2 linked regions of the Dinghuibacter silviterrae genome follow. The protein of the gene in region 2 interacts with the protein of the main gene of each other region in a pairwise test. Links are inferred from orthologs where the notes say so. Each region holds a gene or a part of one and is shown on either strand. Other genes may lie near its edges.

Evidence for each region.
Region 1: the proteins of sucC (region 2) and sucD interact in binary tests that used the Escherichia coli proteins (3 or more experiments, as listed by UniProt). The link is inferred for Dinghuibacter silviterrae from one-to-one orthologs.

The regions. Positions count from the first base shown.
Region 1 is NZ_SODV01000001.1:188,569-196,612, forward strand. Bases 2,732-5,656 are described here. They hold sucD (succinate--CoA ligase subunit alpha), read left to right. Parts: upstream 2,732-3,718; coding sequence 3,719-4,594; downstream 4,595-5,656. Other genes in these bases: EDB95_RS00880 (MlaE family ABC transporter permease), read left to right, coding at 2,732-2,865; EDB95_RS00885 (ABC transporter ATP-binding protein), read left to right, coding at 2,893-3,672; EDB95_RS00895 (alpha-2-macroglobulin family protein), read left to right, coding at 4,659-5,656. Outside these bases: EDB95_RS00875 (NADP-dependent malic enzyme), read left to right, coding at 1-2,073; more of EDB95_RS00880, read left to right, coding at 2,125-2,731; more of EDB95_RS00895, read left to right, coding at 5,657-8,044. UniProt on the Escherichia coli protein: Succinyl-CoA synthetase functions in the citric acid cycle (TCA), coupling the hydrolysis of succinyl-CoA to the synthesis of either ATP or GTP and thus represents the only step of substrate-level phosphorylation in the TCA.
Region 2 is NZ_SODV01000001.1:2,270,651-2,278,712, forward strand. The notes cover bases 1,631-4,573. They hold sucC (ADP-forming succinate--CoA ligase subunit beta), read right to left. Parts: upstream 3,737-4,573; coding sequence 2,525-3,736; downstream 1,631-2,524. Other genes in these bases: EDB95_RS10145 (SprT-like domain-containing protein), read left to right, coding at 1,631-2,001; EDB95_RS10150 (GNAT family N-acetyltransferase), read right to left, coding at 1,990-2,502; EDB95_RS10160 (purine-nucleoside phosphorylase), read left to right, coding at 3,788-4,573. Outside these bases: EDB95_RS10125 (hypothetical protein), read left to right, coding at 1-311; EDB95_RS10130 (bactofilin family protein), read left to right, coding at 337-789; EDB95_RS10135 (AtpZ/AtpI family protein), read left to right, coding at 773-979; EDB95_RS10140 (hypothetical protein), read left to right, coding at 995-1,378; more of EDB95_RS10145, read left to right, coding at 1,378-1,630; more of EDB95_RS10160, read left to right, coding at 4,574-4,621; EDB95_RS10165 (putative porin), read left to right, coding at 4,674-6,734; EDB95_RS10170 (response regulator transcription factor), read left to right, coding at 6,801-7,484; EDB95_RS10175 (sensor histidine kinase), read left to right, coding at 7,481-8,062. UniProt on the Escherichia coli protein: Succinyl-CoA synthetase functions in the citric acid cycle (TCA), coupling the hydrolysis of succinyl-CoA to the synthesis of either ATP or GTP and thus represents the only step of substrate-level phosphorylation in the TCA.

The sequences.
Region 1 (8,044 bases), 2.1 Mb from region 2 along the record:
GGCGTTCTCTTCAAGATCTTCGCGGACATAGACGTCTTCGACATCGAGATCAACGAACACGATCCCGAGAAATTCATACAGATCGTCAAGGCGCTGGAGCCGACCTTCGGAGGGATCAACCTGGAGGACATCAAAGCCCCGGAATGTTTTGTCATCGAACGCCGGCTCCGGGAGGAGCTCCGCATCCCGGTCATGCACGACGACCAGCACGGGACGGCCATCATCAGCGGGGCCGCCCTGCTCAACGCCCTGGAGGTCCAGAAAAAGAAGATTGAAAGGGTTCGTTTCGTGGTCAACGGGGCCGGGGCCGCCGCCATGGCGTGCGTACAGCTCTATGTCTCGCTGGGGGCGAAATATGAAAACTTCATCCTGTTCGACAAGGACGGCCCCCTGCACGATGGGCGTACGGACCTGGATGACGTCCGGCGGAAATTCTCCATCAAAGGCGAGGGCGCGTCTTCCAAAACCCTCGCGGACGCCATGAAGGAGGCCGACGTCTTTATCGGGCTCAGCGTAGGCGGGGTCGTTTCCCAGGACATGGTCCGGAGCATGGCTAAAAACCCCATCGTCTTCGCCATGGCCAACCCGGACCCGGAAATTCCGTATGACCTGGCGGTCGAGGCCCGCAAGGACCTCATCATGGCCACAGGCCGCAGTGACTATCCCAACCAGGTCAACAACGTCCTAGGGTTCCCTTATATCTTCCGCGGCGCCCTCGACGTCCGCGCCACGGCCATCAACGAAGCCATGAAACTGGCGGCCGTCCATGCCCTCGCCGAGCTGGCCAAAAGCCCCGTGCCCGACATCGTCAACCTGGCCTATAACGAGCGCAACATGCTCTTCGGCCCCACCTATATCATCCCCAAGCCCCTCGATCCCCGGCTCCTGTCGACCGTGGCCCCCGCGGTGGCAAAAGCGGCCATGGACAGCGGTGTCGCCCAGTCCCCCATCACGAATTGGGACGCCTACCGCCTGTCCCTCAACAAACGGCTGGGCCTAGACAACCACCTGCTTCGTATCCTGGGCAACAAGGCGCGCAAGGACCCCAAACGCGTGGTCTTTGCCGAAGCCGACAATATCCGCATCCTCAAGGCCGCCCAGCAGGTCATGGACGAGGGCATCGCCTATCCCATCCTTTTGGGGGAGGAAAAGAAAATCCGCAAAATCGCGGATGCGGCGGGGATCGACATCGACAACATGCCCATCATCGACCCCCGGCACGAGGACCTCGCGGAAAAACGGAAAGAATACGGGGAACTGTTTTTCGCCAAGCGGCAACGCAAGGGGCTCAACCGGTACGAGGCCTTTAAAAGCATGAAGGACCGTATTCACTTCGGTTGCATGATGCTGGACACTGGGGAGGCCGATGCCGTCATCAGCGGTCTGACCAAAAACTACCCCGAGACCATACGGCCCGCACTCCAGACCATAGGCACCGAAGCCGGCGTGAAAAAGATCGCCGGGATGTACATCCTGCTCACCAAAAAAGGACCGCTTTTCCTTGCCGATGCCACGGTGAACTTCAACCCCACCGCGGAAGAGCTGGCGGACATCACCCTCATGGTGGCCAAGGAAGTCCGGACCTTCAACATGCGGCCCCGGATCGCCATGTTGTCCTATTCCAACTTCGGTTCCAGCAATTCCCCCGAGGCCAACCTCGTCCGGGAAGCGAGGGCGATCGTCAAAAAGCGGGACCCCAACCTCATCTGCGACGGGGAAATGCAGGGGATCCTGGCTTTTAACAAGGAGATCCTCAAGGACAATTACCCGTTTTGCGAGCTGATAGACGTCGGGGAAGTAAACACCCTTATTTTCCCCAATCTTTCCAGCGGCAATATTGCTTATAACCTGCTTCAGGAGATCGGCGGTGCAGAATCCATCGGCCCGATTCTCCTGGGTATGAATAAACCCGTCCACGTCCTCCAGTTGGGCAGCTCCGTGCAGTCCATCGTCAACATGGTGATCATTTCGGTGGTGGACGCCCAGCTCAAATGCAAGGATTGCAATGTTCAGGAAGAAGTGAGCCGGTCGAAGTGGTGGAAGAAGTTTCAAAAAGTAGCACACGACGTATAATCACCCGCGGCGCGCCCTCCCGGGCGCGCCGCACAGTATAAATAACACCAGATGGGATTTTTCGCACATTTCGGCCGTTACCTGTTGATGCTTAAAAGCATGTTCTCCAAACCGGAGAACGCAAAGATGTACTGGAAGGAGTTCATGCGTCAGTGCAACGACATAGGGATCGGGTCCCTGGGCATCGTGGCCATTATTTCGATCTTTATGGGCGCGGTATCTACCGTCCAGACGGCCTACCAGTTGGTAAGCCCCATCATCCCGCAGGCCACCATCGCCCAGATCGTGCGCGACACGGTGATCCTGGAATTCGCACCCACCCTGATTTGTATCGTACTGGCCGGGGTCGTGGGCTCCAAGATCGCCAGCGAACTGGGGAACATGCGGGTCTCCGAACAGATCGACGCCCTGGAGATCATGGGCATCAATACCCGTTCTTACCTGATTTTCCCAAAAATCGCCGCCTCCATGGTGACGATCCCCATGCTGGTCATTGTCGCCGCCGTCCTGGGCATCCTCGGCGGCCGGCTCGCGGGGTCTGCGGCAGGCATCATCTCCCCCACCGTATATGACAAGGGACTGCTCCAGATGTTCAAGCCGTATAACGTATTCGTGGCCGTAATGAAAGCCTATGCTTTCGCCTTTGTCATTTCCACCATTCCGTCGTACTTCGGCTATTTCGTCGAGGGCGGCGCCCTGGAAATCGGCAAGGCCAGTACCAGGGCCGTCGTCGTCAGCTGTGTCGCGCTGTTGGGAATGGACTACCTTGTGTCGTCGCTTTTGCTACAATAAGGCGCCGCCGCAACTCAATCATCATCTATGATCGAAACCATTGATTTAAAGAAAGGATTTGGAGACAAGACGGTCATCAACGGCGTGAGCGCCACCTTTAAAAGCGGGCAGTGCAACCTCATCATCGGCACCAGCGGGAGCGGGAAAACCGTCCTGATGAAGTGCCTGGTGGGTCTGTTCGAACCCGACTCCGGCAGCATCATCTACGACAAGCGGAATTTTACGGAGATGGACGAGCACGAGCGCAAACAACTCCGCCAGCAGATCGGCATGCTCTTCCAGGGGTCCGCGCTTTTTGACAGCCAGACCGTCCAGCAAAATGTGATGTTCCCCCTGGACATGTTCACCAACCTGACCTATAAACAAAAGTGCAAAAAGGTCAACGAAACCCTTGACCGCGTAAACCTCAAGGACGCCAACCGGAAATTCCCCGCGGAGATCAGCGGGGGTATGAAAAAAAGGGTGGGCATCGCCCGGGCCATCGTCCTGCAACCGAAGTTTCTCTTTTGCGACGAACCCAATTCCGGTCTGGACCCCCAAACCAGCCTCCTGATCGACAAGCTCATCCACGAGATCACCGTGGAGTTTAAGATCACCACGGTCATCAATACCCACGATATGAATTCCGTTATGGAGATCGGGGATCATATCCTGTATATGTACCAGGGACAGAAGGAATGGGAGGGAAATAACAAAGAGATCATCTACAACAAGAACCAAAAGCTCAATGACTTCATATTTGCATCGGAATTCCTTAAGGACGCCAAGGCGATGCGCATGATCGAGATAGAAAGAGGCGAGAAATGAAATTTCCCCTATTTTTGCGGGGCTTTATCCACTCAATTTCCTCCACATGAGCGTCTTGGTCAATAAGAACAGCAAGATTATCGTACAAGGATTCACCGGTACGGAAGGCACGTTTCACGCCACCCAAATGATCGAATACGGCACGCAGGTCGTCGGCGGGGTTACCCCCTCCAAGGGCGGCACGCGTCACCTGGACCGTCCCGTTTTCAATACGGTGGCGGATGCCGTCAAGGAAACAGGCGCAGACGTGAGCATTATCTTCGTACCCCCTGCCTTTGCCGCCGACGCCATCATGGAAGCCGCGGAAGCAGGCATCGGCCTGGTGATATGCATCACCGAAGGCATTCCCGTACAGGACATGGTGAAAGCCCGCCACTACCTCGAAGGCAAGCCGGTTCGCCTGATCGGGCCCAACTGCCCTGGTGTCATCACCGCCGGGGAATGTAAAGTGGGGATCATGCCCGGCTTTATCTTCAAAAAAGGCACCATCGGTATCGTCTCCAAATCGGGGACCCTTACCTACGAAGCCGCCGACCAGCTCGTCAAGGCCGGTCTGGGTCATACCACGGCCATCGGCATCGGGGGCGACCCCATCATCGGTACCACGACCAAAGAGGCGGTGGAACTGCTGATGAAGGACCCTGAAACCGAAGGCATCGTCATGATCGGCGAGATCGGCGGGGGCATGGAAGCAGAAGCCGCCCGCTGGATCAAAGAGAACGGCACCAAACCCGTCGTCGGCTTCATCGCCGGCCAGACGGCTCCTCCCGGACGCCGCATGGGTCACGCCGGGGCCATCGTCGGCGGTGCCGACGACACCGCGGCCGCCAAAATGAAAATCATGGCCGACTGTGGTATCCACGTGGTCGCCAGCCCCGCGGACATCGGAAAGACCATGGCCGGGGTTTTCAAGAAAAAATAACGCCACCCAACGTTGATACAAACCGCCTCCGGGCGGTTTTTTTGTTTTTATATAACTTAGTTCTATGCTGACCCACCTTCGTTCCGCCCTCTTGCTTGGCTTGCTGCTCGCCGCCACGGCTTCCAGCGCCCAGACTTCCTACGACCAGGCCTGGAAACAGGTTGACCGCCTGGCCGACACCCTCGACAGACCCAAAGACGCCCTGGCGCTCGTCCAGGACCTATACACCAGGGCCAGGAGAGAACACAACCAGCCGCAGGCCATCCGGGCCCTGCTCTATACCGTCAGGATAGACCAACCGCTGACAGAAAATGCAGACAGTTCGGCGATCCATCTCCTGGAAACGTCCATAGATTCTTTTCCGCAGCCCTACCGGGCGATCCTACAAAGTCTTACTGCCCAGGCCTACTGGAATTTTCTACAGACCCATCGCTTCCAGGTCACGGATGTCAGCCAGCGGATCGACAGCCTTTTTTCCGCCTCCCTCCAGGATACGCTCCGTTTGGGGCGAACGCCACTGTCTGAGGTCGGGCCGGTCCTTGACAAAGGAAACGACCGCAAGTTGAGACCCACCCTCCTGGACCTCCTGACCAACAGGGCGATTCGTTTTTACAGTTCCCAGGAGACTCGTTTCAGCCCCGATACTGTTCTTTTTGCGGGAGCGTCCGTGTTTATGACCCATACCTTCCAAACACCGGATAAGGCGCTCCGCCTGTACCAGGCCCTGTTGCGTTTTCATGCGCGGGATGCCCAACCCGATGCCTTTGCTGACGCCGACATCCATCGCCTGGATTTTGCCCGCCAGGCTTCCTCCCTGGATGACGCGGATGATCGCTACGAGGGTGCCCTGAGACACCTGTGCGCGCTTTATCTCCACCGGGAAGCGGGAGCCATGCCACTCTATCTCCTGGCCCAATGGCTCCGGCAACAGGGTTCGGCCTACACCCCAGGTGCTCCCGATACCAGCCGTCGGTGGCAGCTCAACGAAGCCCTCGCCTTATGCGACGCCCTCGTGTCCACCTTCCCCTCCAGCACCGCCGGCCGGGGCGCACGCCTCCTGGCCCGGGAGATCCGCCAGCCCGAACTCGATGTCCTCACCGGGCGCGTCAACCTCCCCAACCATTCCATATTAGCCTCTGTCGGGTTCACAAACTGCCCGTTGCTCCACCTCCGTCTGCTTAGGGTAACCGCCTCCGTTACACAAACCCTGAGGGATGGAAAGCCTCAAGACCTGGACAGCGTCAGGCCCTTCCGAACCTGGACCCAGCGCCTGCCCGACCCGCACGACCACCAGCCCCACCGTACGGAAATCGCCCTTCCGGCGCTACCCACGGGGGATTACGTCCTGCTCACCGCCACGAATGACCGTTTCGGGAAGGACAGCCTGGTCATGCATGCACTTCCTTTTACCGTTTCCGGCATCGCCTGGATAGAAACCGGAACCTATAGCTTCTTTGTGCTCGACAGGGAAAGCGGGGAACCGCTCGCGGGCGCCCGGGTACACCTTTGGAACACCCGTGCGGGGAAGGTGGAAGACTATGTCACCGACAGTGACGGGCACTTCAGATGGGATGGGAAACTGAATACGGGCACGCTGCGCATGCAGATTCGTTATGGGGACGACAGCCTCACCGTCGATAACGGCGACCTTCTGACACCAGTCAGGGTCAGGGATGCCGCCCCCGCTGCGCGGTTTGCATTTTATACCGACCGATCCGTATACCGCCCGGGTCAGACTGTCTTTTTTAAAGCCATCGGCATGATCCGGGATACAGCCGCCCGCAGGGAAGTACCGTACCGGCCTGGTAAAGCCGTGCCGTTTTACCTGGAGTCCCTGGGTCTCAAAATCGATTCGCTTTGGCTGGAGCCGGGAGAATATGGGTCGGTGCACGGTCACTTCGTCCTGCCCTCCGCCGGCCGGACCGGGATCTATACCATCACCGCCGCCCAAAGCCAGACCAACGTGACCGTAGAAGAATACAAACGGCCGAAGTACGAGGTCACCTTTGTCAAACCCATCCGGGAGTACCGTTTGGGCGACACGCTGGATGTAACCGGTTCGGCCATGGCTTATGCCGGTAACCCCGTGTCCGGCGCAAAGGTTTCGTATACAGTCAGCCGTTATGCCTACTACCCCGTTCGCTGGGACCGTCCTTCTTTTGGCCCCATACGACGCCCGTCGGCGACAACCCTGATCCGGGACAGCACCCAGACCGGTCCTGACGGTTCGTTTTTGATACATTTTCCCCTGGAGCCGGGCCCGGGGATCAGGAAAGACCTCGATCCCACGTTCACCTATACCGTCAACGCCGATGTCACGGACATCAACGGGGAGACACACAGCGCTACTTTTACACTCCAGGCAGCCTATCATTCACTCATCCTGTCTTTAAAGCTCCCCAACGCCGTCAACGCGGACAGCCTGGTCAAGATGGATATCCAATGCACCAACTTGTCCGGAACACCCCGCCCCACCCTCGCCCTGGTCACCATTTCCCGCCTGACCCCGCCCGAACGCCTGACCCATGACCGGCTCTGGGCCGCCCCCGACGTCTTTACGCTTCCGGAGGACACCTTCCACCGGCTCTTTCCCCATGATCCCTATGGTCAGGAATCCGACCGGGGCCGGTGGCCCGTCGCGGAAACCGTCCAACGATATAAGTTCAAAACCGGGAAAGGGCCGGTGACGCCCCTCTGGAAGGGGAGCCTTCCTTCCGGTGTGTACAAGGTCGAAGTATCCGCGACCGATCCCGAAGGCCGGACCGTCACCACCGGCAGCTTCCTGGAAGTATACAATCCCCGGGAAGCCCGGGTTCCCTACCCCACTTATGCATGGACCATGTCCGGTAACCTGCAAGGAAAGGACTCGGTGACCTACTTTGCCGGGACAGCCGGCGGCCCCCGCTTTGCGATCCAGCAGGTGTCCGCCGGGGGCCACATCCACATTAAACACATCCGTTTATCCCCGGAAGTCACGACCCTATCTTTCCCGCAGGGCGCCTCTTCCTTTGGTCTGGCTTATGTCGCCGGCAATCGTGTCTATACCACCGTCGTCACCCTTCCCGCCCGGAAAAAAGCGCTTTCCATACACTACGACACCTTCCGCGACAAGCTCGAACCAGGTAGCGCTGAGCACCTCAGTCTTAGTGTCCGGGGTCCGGAGCACGAGGCTGTCGAAGCCGAAGTCCTCGCCTCCATGTACGATGCGTCCCTGGACCAGTTTGCCCCGAATACCTGGTCGCTACCCGTCCTTGCAGAAACCGGACGCGGCCCGGTCTGGAGGGCCTATGGCTTTGAAACCGGCTATGGCGTGCGTTCGCAGAACCGTTTCGGGTATCAGCCCCCGGTCCTTCCGGTGTATGATGATTTCCCCGGCCCCCGGCTCCTTCGAAACGATAAGCTCCTTCAGTGGAATTTGATGAAGGAGAAGTTTGCGCCCTTGCCGGAGAA
Region 2 (8,062 bases):
AGGTGATCACTTTTAAGTTGACACGGATGAGCGTTTATGTGGCTTTGAGCACGATTTTTGTTATCTTGATAGGCCTGACGGTGGCGCTGGTGTCTTTTACCAACTTAAAGTATTATCTTCCGGGCTACGGGAACCCGAGTGAACGGAGGGAATACATCCAGCTCAAATACCGTACGGATTCCCTGGAAAGGGAGATGCAGATGAAGGACCAATACCTGGAATCGATCAAGAAAGTATTGGTGGGTGGGGTAGTGGAAAACCGCGATACGACGGCATTGAAGATGCCGTCGGTCGAGAAGTCTGATGATTAACCGGCAGCTCTAAATGCGCATAAACATGTTTACATCCAAATCCAAAGAAAACAGCTCCGTCCCGGAATCCTCCGCTCCGGCAAAAGTAGGTGCCAGCATCATCGCTAGCGGCACCGTCATCAAAGGCGACATCGAATGCTCCGGCGACATCCGGATCGACGGCACCCTCAAGGGGAACGTACACGCTACCAACAAGGTCTTTATCGGTACCGAAGGCCTGGTGGAAGGCGACATCCATTGTGTCAATGCCGACATCCTCGGGAAGGTCCAGGGGAAGGTCACCGTCAAGGACCTGCTCAACATCCGCGGCAAGGCCCATGTCAAGGGCGACCTTTTCACGGGCAAGCTCCAGGTGGAACCCTCCGCTTCCTTCAATGGCAATTGCCATATGGCCGGAAGTACGACGGTAGCCGCTTTACCGGGCGCCTCCGCCGTGAAGGTCGGGGAGGACGAACCCGAATATGCCGAAGCAGAATAATAAGTCTCTCCTGCAATATGCCGGCCTGGCGACCCAGCTCTTCGTAGCGTTGGGTCTAGGTGTTTATATAGGTATAAAAGTGGACCACTGGGCTCACTGGAAGACGCCTATTGCCACCTGGCTGCTTCCTCTCCTCATCCTCGTAGGAATCCTGGTCCGCCTGGTCCGGGATACAGGTACGGGAAAATAGTCGCATATTGCAGGTATGAAACGTTTTATACTGCTGAGCCTCCTCCTGTTTGTCATAGTCAATGGTGTCATTGTGCTGCTCCGGACGCGCCTGCCCGGTTGGAACGTGGCGGTCGATCCCCTGGAGTACGGCAATGCCTGGCTGTTTGTCATTACGATGCTGGCGTTTGCCCTCGAAGTAAAGGGTGTACGTCAGGCCAACTCTTATGCATTCTTCCGGTTCGTATACACCGGGATGCTCCTGAAATTGTTCCTGTCCGCGGGGGTCGTACTTTTGTATGCACTCATAGACCGCGCCGTCCTCAGCAAGGGGGTGGTGTTGTCGTGGCTGGTGATGTACATCGGTTATACGGGCATTGAAGTCAAGGAACTCGTCCGTGCCGGAAAAGTGAAACAGTAATGGCAAAATCGGAAGCCCCGCTCGAAGCATTGGCAGACTATCTGCCCCCGGGGACGTATGAACACGTCGTGGATTATCTGCACCGGTACAAGGTACACCTGACCGTGTCCCGTCAACGGGCTTCCGTCTTAGGAGACTATCGCAACGCCACCGCCGACCGGCACCACCGCATCAGCGTTAACGGCAACCTCAACCGTTACGCCTTTTTGATCACCCTTCTTCACGAACTGGCCCACCTCCTCACCTTTGATCGTTTCGGACATACGGTGTCCGCGCACGGCAAAGAGTGGAAGGCCGAGTTTGGCCGTCTGCTCGCGCAGTTTTTGCAGCATCATGTTTTCCCCCCGGATATACACAAGGCACTCTCCGCAAGCCTGCGCAACCCGGCCGCCAGCAGTTGCGCCGACGACGACCTGATGCGGGTGTTGCGCAAATACGATCCCGTGGACGAGCGCCACGCGCTGGTCGAGGAGCTCGCCGAGGGGACGTTGTTCCGTACCCGCGACGGAAGGGTTTTTCGCAGGGAAAAAGTGGTGCGGAAACGCATCCGGTGCATTGAAGTACCGTCGGAAAAAGTATACCTGTTCAGCCCGATTTATGAGGTGGAGCCCCTAGAGCGTTAGCAGCATCCACCGGTCGCACCCGAAGTGTCCCGTGTTCCCCATAGGGCCGTCCAGGTACTGAAATCCAAAACGCTCGTAGACGGAAAGCGCCTGGCTCAGCTCCGGCATGGATTCCAGGTAGACCCGGCGGTAACCCATCGCGCGCGCCTGTTCCAGACAACGCTGGATGAGACGGCCACCCAGGCCCTGGCCCCGCGCTTCGGGGCGGAGGTACATTTTGCAGAGTTCGCAGGTGTCGGGAGGGAGACCCTCCGAGGGATAGATGCCGGCGCCGCCGAGAAGCAGGGCGGCTGTCGCCGCAGCGCTGCCGGCCGTCGCGCTCTCTGCCACGAAAAAGCACGCCCCCGCCCTCTGGAAGAGCTCATACAAATGATCCGTAGTCGGATCGAAGTAGACCGTTCCGGGCTTGTTCGCGCCAAACTCCGCGAGGGCGTTCCGCACGATCAGGGCCAGGGGCGCATTGTCCCCCGGCTGGATGTCACGAATGTGGATGTCGGGCATAAAAAACGATGGCCCGCCGCGGCTAGGCCACGGCCTTGTTCACCAACTGAGCGGCTTCGCTCAGGAGGATGGCGGACTCTACCTTCAGCCCGCTTTCGTCGATGAGCTTTTTGGCTTCCTCGGCGTTAGTGCCCTGGAGGCGGACGATGATCGGAATGTTGATGTTCCCGAGCTTCTGGTAGGCGTCGATGACCCCCTGGGCCACCCGGTCGCAACGTACGATCCCGCCAAAGATATTGATCAGGATGGCCTTTACTTTCGGGTCTTTCAGGATGATGCGGAAACCTGCCTCGACGGTCTGGGCATTGGCGGAACCGCCTACGTCCAGGAAGTTCGCGGGTTCGCCGCCGCTGAGCTTGATCATGTCCATGGTGGCCATGGCCAGACCGGCGCCGTTGACCATACAGCCTACGTTCCCGTCCAGTTTGACAAAGTTCAGGTTGTATTTGCCGGCCTCGACTTCGGTAGGATCTTCCTCGGTGATGTCGCGAAGGCTGGAGAGGTCGGGGTGACGCATCAGGGCGTTGTCGTCCAGGTTCATCTTACAATCCACGGCGATGATTTTCTCGTCGCTGGTCTTGAAGAGGGGGTTGATTTCCACCATGGCGCAGTCCAGCCCGATGTAGGCATTGTACAGGTTGGTGACGAATTTCACGCAGGATTTGAAGGCTTCCCCGCTCAATCCCAGGTTAAAGGCGATCTTCCGGGCCTGGAAGGGCAGGAGGCCGCCGCCGGGGTGAACCCATTCCTTAAAGATTTTGTCCGGGGACTTGTGGGCGACTTCTTCTATATCCATACCCCCTTCGGTGGAGTACATCACGACGTTTTGTTTCTTACCGCGGTCCAGGAGGATGGACAGGTAAAATTCCTTGATGGGGTTGGGGCCTTCGTAGTAAACATCCTGCGCAACGAAGACCTTGTTAACCACCTTCCCGTGAGGGCCGGTCTGGATGGTTACCAGGGTACCGCCCAGGATGTTCTGGGCGATCTCTTTTATTTGTTCCGCATTCTTCCCTACGGCCACCCCGCGTTGCTCGGAACCGACGATCTTGCCTTTACCGCGGCCGCCCGCGTGGATCTGGGCCTTGACTACCGCGAAATTGCTGCCGTATAATGTCTTGATCTGGCGGTAAGCCTCCTCGGCTTCCTGGGGGGTGCTGCACGCAAATCCTTCCTGGACGGGGACACTATATTTCTTCAGTAACTCTTTCGCCTGGTATTCGTGTAGGTTCATACGAAAAAATTTTGGCGAAGATAGGAAAAACTATCTTTGCCCCCCATGATTATGCAACACTTGGAGGAGGCGGCCTCCTATATCCGCCGGCAGGTACCGGAAGTACCCGAAATCGGGATTATCCTGGGTAGTGGCCTGGGCAACCTGACGCGGGAGCTCGAAGGGGTGACGTCGATTTCCTACAAGGATATCCCCCATTTCCCGGTCTCTACCGTGGAGGGACATGAGGGTAAGCTGATCCTTGGCCGGTTGAAGGGGAAAAATGTCGCCGTCCTCAGCGGACGCTTCCATTTTTACGAGGGATATACCCCCCAGCAAGTGGTTTTCCCGATCCGGGTGATGAGCGTCCTGGGGGTACACACCCTGCTGATCTCCAACGCGGCCGGCGGAATGAATCCTCAGTTCCGGGTGGGAGACCTGATGATCATCAGGGATCACATCAGTCTTTTTGTACACAATCCCCTCGTCGGTCCCAACGAACCCCGTCTGGGCACGCGTTTTCCCGATATGAGCGAACCCTATAGCCTGGACCTGATCCGGCAGGCAAAAGCCATCGCCGGTAAGGCGGGCATCGCCATACACGAAGGCGTATATTGCGGGGTTACCGGCCCCACTTTCGAAACGAGGGCCGAGTACCGGCTCCTGCACCTGGTCGGGGGAGATGCCGTAGGGATGAGCACTGTACAAGAGGTGATCGCCGCGGTCCACGCGGGGATGCGGGTCTTTGCCCTTAGCGTCATCACGGACCTGGGTATCCGGGACGAAGCCAACACCATTACACACCAGGAAGTGCTGGAGGCCGCAGCAGCGGCGGAGCCGAAGCTGACGGAGATATTTAGCGGCCTGGTCGCGGCGCTCGGCGGCGTGGCCGCGGGCACGTTATAACATTATTTTACAAGGGCCCCGCCGAAAATCGGTTATTTTTGCCCGAATCACTATGCGCTTAAGTCTACTAATCCGGGTCTGTTGTGTGTTTTGTTGCGTGCTGGGTAGCGTGCAGGGGCTGAGGGCGCAAGGTTCCCTGGGGGGCCTGCAAAACAGCGTGCAGGGAATGGGACAGGGCATGGGCAACAGGGGCGGGAAAAAGGATTCCCTGCACCACCGTACCGGTCTGGAAGATACCCTGACCCTTACCTATCGTTTTCTGGATTCCACGCATATCTACAAGCTGGATACGTCCGTGGCGGACATCGACAAGTTTTACCCCGTGCCGTCCATCTACAAGACCCTGGGGAATGTCGGTACCGCGGCCGAATCCATTGTTTTTACACCCAACTTCAAACCCGGTTGGGACGCCGGGTTTCACGCGTACGATATCTACCGGCTGACCTGGGAAACCACCCGGTTTTTTACAACAACCCGGCCGTATACCGAAATGGAGTACCTTCTGGGTAGTGCCAACGAACAGAACATCCGCATCCTCCATACCCAAAACATCAACGAACACTGGAACTTTGCCTTCCAATACCGGTTGACGGGTGGTCCCGGGCAATACAAAAGCGAGAAATCCAACCACAACAATTATAGCCTGTACACCTGGTATGAATCTCCCCGGAAACGCTACCACCTGTACGGAGGGTTCCTGGCCAACAACCTCAAAAGCGAGGATAACGGCGGATTTATCAACAACAGCGTCCTGTATAGCCCCAGCTATAACAACCGGTTCGACGTACCCACCAACGTAGGCGGAAACACGGACTACCAAAGCAATATTTTCAACACGACCCTGGAAACCGGCACGCATTACAGCGACTTCCAGCTTTTGCTCCGGCAACAATACGACCTGGGGCAACAAGACTCCATCGTCGTCAACGACTCAACGACCTATTACCTGTTTTATCCAAGGATACGGTTGCAGCATACCTTTCAGGTCAACACGTACAATTATCAGTATGTGGACAACAGCCCGGACTCTTCCACCCACTTTTATCAAAAAGCCTACAACTTTTTAAGCACACCGTTGCCCGGCTTTTATATACAAGACAAATGGTCGCAGATCATCAATGATTTTGCCCTGTATCAATTTCCCGTGGCCAAAAACCCCAGCCAGTACCTGACCGAGGGGATCAGTCTCGAAACGCTAAGGGGTACCTTTTTCAGCCGCATCATGGAGTTTTACAACGTGTACGGCCACGCTGAATACCGGAACCAGACGCGGAACAAAAAGTGGGACATAGACCTTCACGGGAAGCTGTACCTGGAGGGGTACAACATCGGCAATTACGACGTATACGGAAGCCTGGCGCGGAGCCTTGGGCGCAGGATCGGGTACCTCCAGGCAGGTTTTGAAAATACCCTCCGTACGCCTTCCTACATCTACCAGAAGTACAGCAGCTTCAATTTCAACAACACCGGCATTACCACGCCGACCAACGAGAACAATACACAGGTCTTCGGGTATCTCTGGATGCCCTACCTGAAGATGAACGTGGCGGCGCACTATTACCTGATGACCAACTACACCTACCTGAAGGACTATACCGGGGTCGCGCAATACAGCTCGCCCTTCAACATCCTCCAACTGTCGGTCCAGAAGGAAACCCACCTGACCAAACGCTGGGTATGGTATGGCGACGTGTATGTCCAGCAGGTCACCGGTGACGCGCCGGTGCGGGTACCTTTGGTCTATACGCGCGACCGGTTTGTCTACGAAGGCCGTATACACCGGAAGCTAAACCTGGCCACCGGCCTGGAGATCAAGTATGCCACCGCGTATAAGAACGATATGTATTCTCCGCTCCTGGGACAGTTCTTCCCCCAGCTCGGACAGTCGGATTCGCCCTATGGAACGTCCCCGATTCTTTATCACAACCGCCCGGAAATCGACGCCTTTGTGCACTTCCGTCTCCATACCTTTTACCTGATCGCACGGGCGGAGAACCTCAATACCCTTTCGCTTAGTCCCTTTGGGTTTAAATCGGTCAACCAGCCTTATGTAGGGTTCGCCGACCCGGGGTTGATCATCCATTTCGGGATCAGCTGGGGGTTTGTCAATTAGCGGCCGCGGCGCCTTTTGCAATGACGCCTACAGGATTTTCACAGATTTCCGGCGTACTTTGGTCCTATGAAGCTACTCATCGTAGAGGACGAGCCGGAGCTCCTGGAGAGTATGACCGCCTATCTTTCCCTGGAAGAGTACACCTGCGAAACGGCCGCGACCTACGCCGAAGCCCTGGAAAAGATCGAGCTCTATGCCTATGACTGCATTCTTCTGGACATCATGTTGCCGGGCGGGGACGGCTTGTCGCTGCTCCGGGAGCTCAAGGTCAACCGGAAGGCCGAAGGGGTGCTCATCATTTCGGCAAAAAACCGGCTGGAGGACAAGATTACGGGGCTGCAGATGGGGGCGGACGACTACCTCGCCAAACCCTTTCACCTGCCGGAGCTCGGCGCCCGCGTAGCGGCCATCATCCGGCGCAAACAATTCGGCGGCAACAGCCTCCTCGACTACCACGAAATCCAGATCGATACCCAAGGCAGGACGGTGCGCGTATCCGGTCAGTCCCTGGTACTGACCAAAAAGGAGTATGCCCTTTTGTTGTACCTCGTGTCCAACCGCAACAAGGTGATCCCCAAAAGCGCCCTGGCGGAGCACCTTTGGGGGGATAGCATGGACCTGGCCGATAACTACGACTTTATCTATACGCACGTCAAGAACCTCCGCAAAAAACTCCTGGACGGCGGCGCCAGGGACTACCTCCAGTCCATTTACGGGGTAGGGTATAAATGGACGGATAAGAAAATATGAAACTGGCGGCCACCTATCAGCGTTTTTATTTCGTGCTCCTGGCGATCCTGTTGGCGCTGGGTTGTCTGTCGTATTACGTGGTGATCCGTTATATCCTGATCCACCAGGTCGACAACGACCTCAAGATCGAGCAACAGGAACTACTGGACTTCGTCCACCTCCACGATTCCCTGCCGGCGCCTTCGCATTACCGCGACCAGCAACTCGACTGGCGGCAGGGGACGATGGACTTCGGCGTGGCCGGCGGTCCCGGCCATCGCGGTCGCGACCATGACCGTGACCGCCGGCGTTTCTGCAATGTCGGCGACAGCCGCGAGGTTCAGTTCCCCGTTCGCGTGAAGGGTACGGATTATATCGTAACGATCACCAAATCCCTGGAGGAGACCGAAGACCTCCTCTGGCTCATCCTTTGGGTAACGGCCGGGTCTATCCTCGTCCTGGTGGCGGGGTTGTTTATCGGCAACCGGTTTTTGCTCCGCCGCATCTGGCACCCCTTTTACGAAACCCTGGACTACCTGAAATCCTTCCGCCTGTCCGCCCCGCCCAAAGGGGGGCCGGGTGTATCAAAGATCGACGAG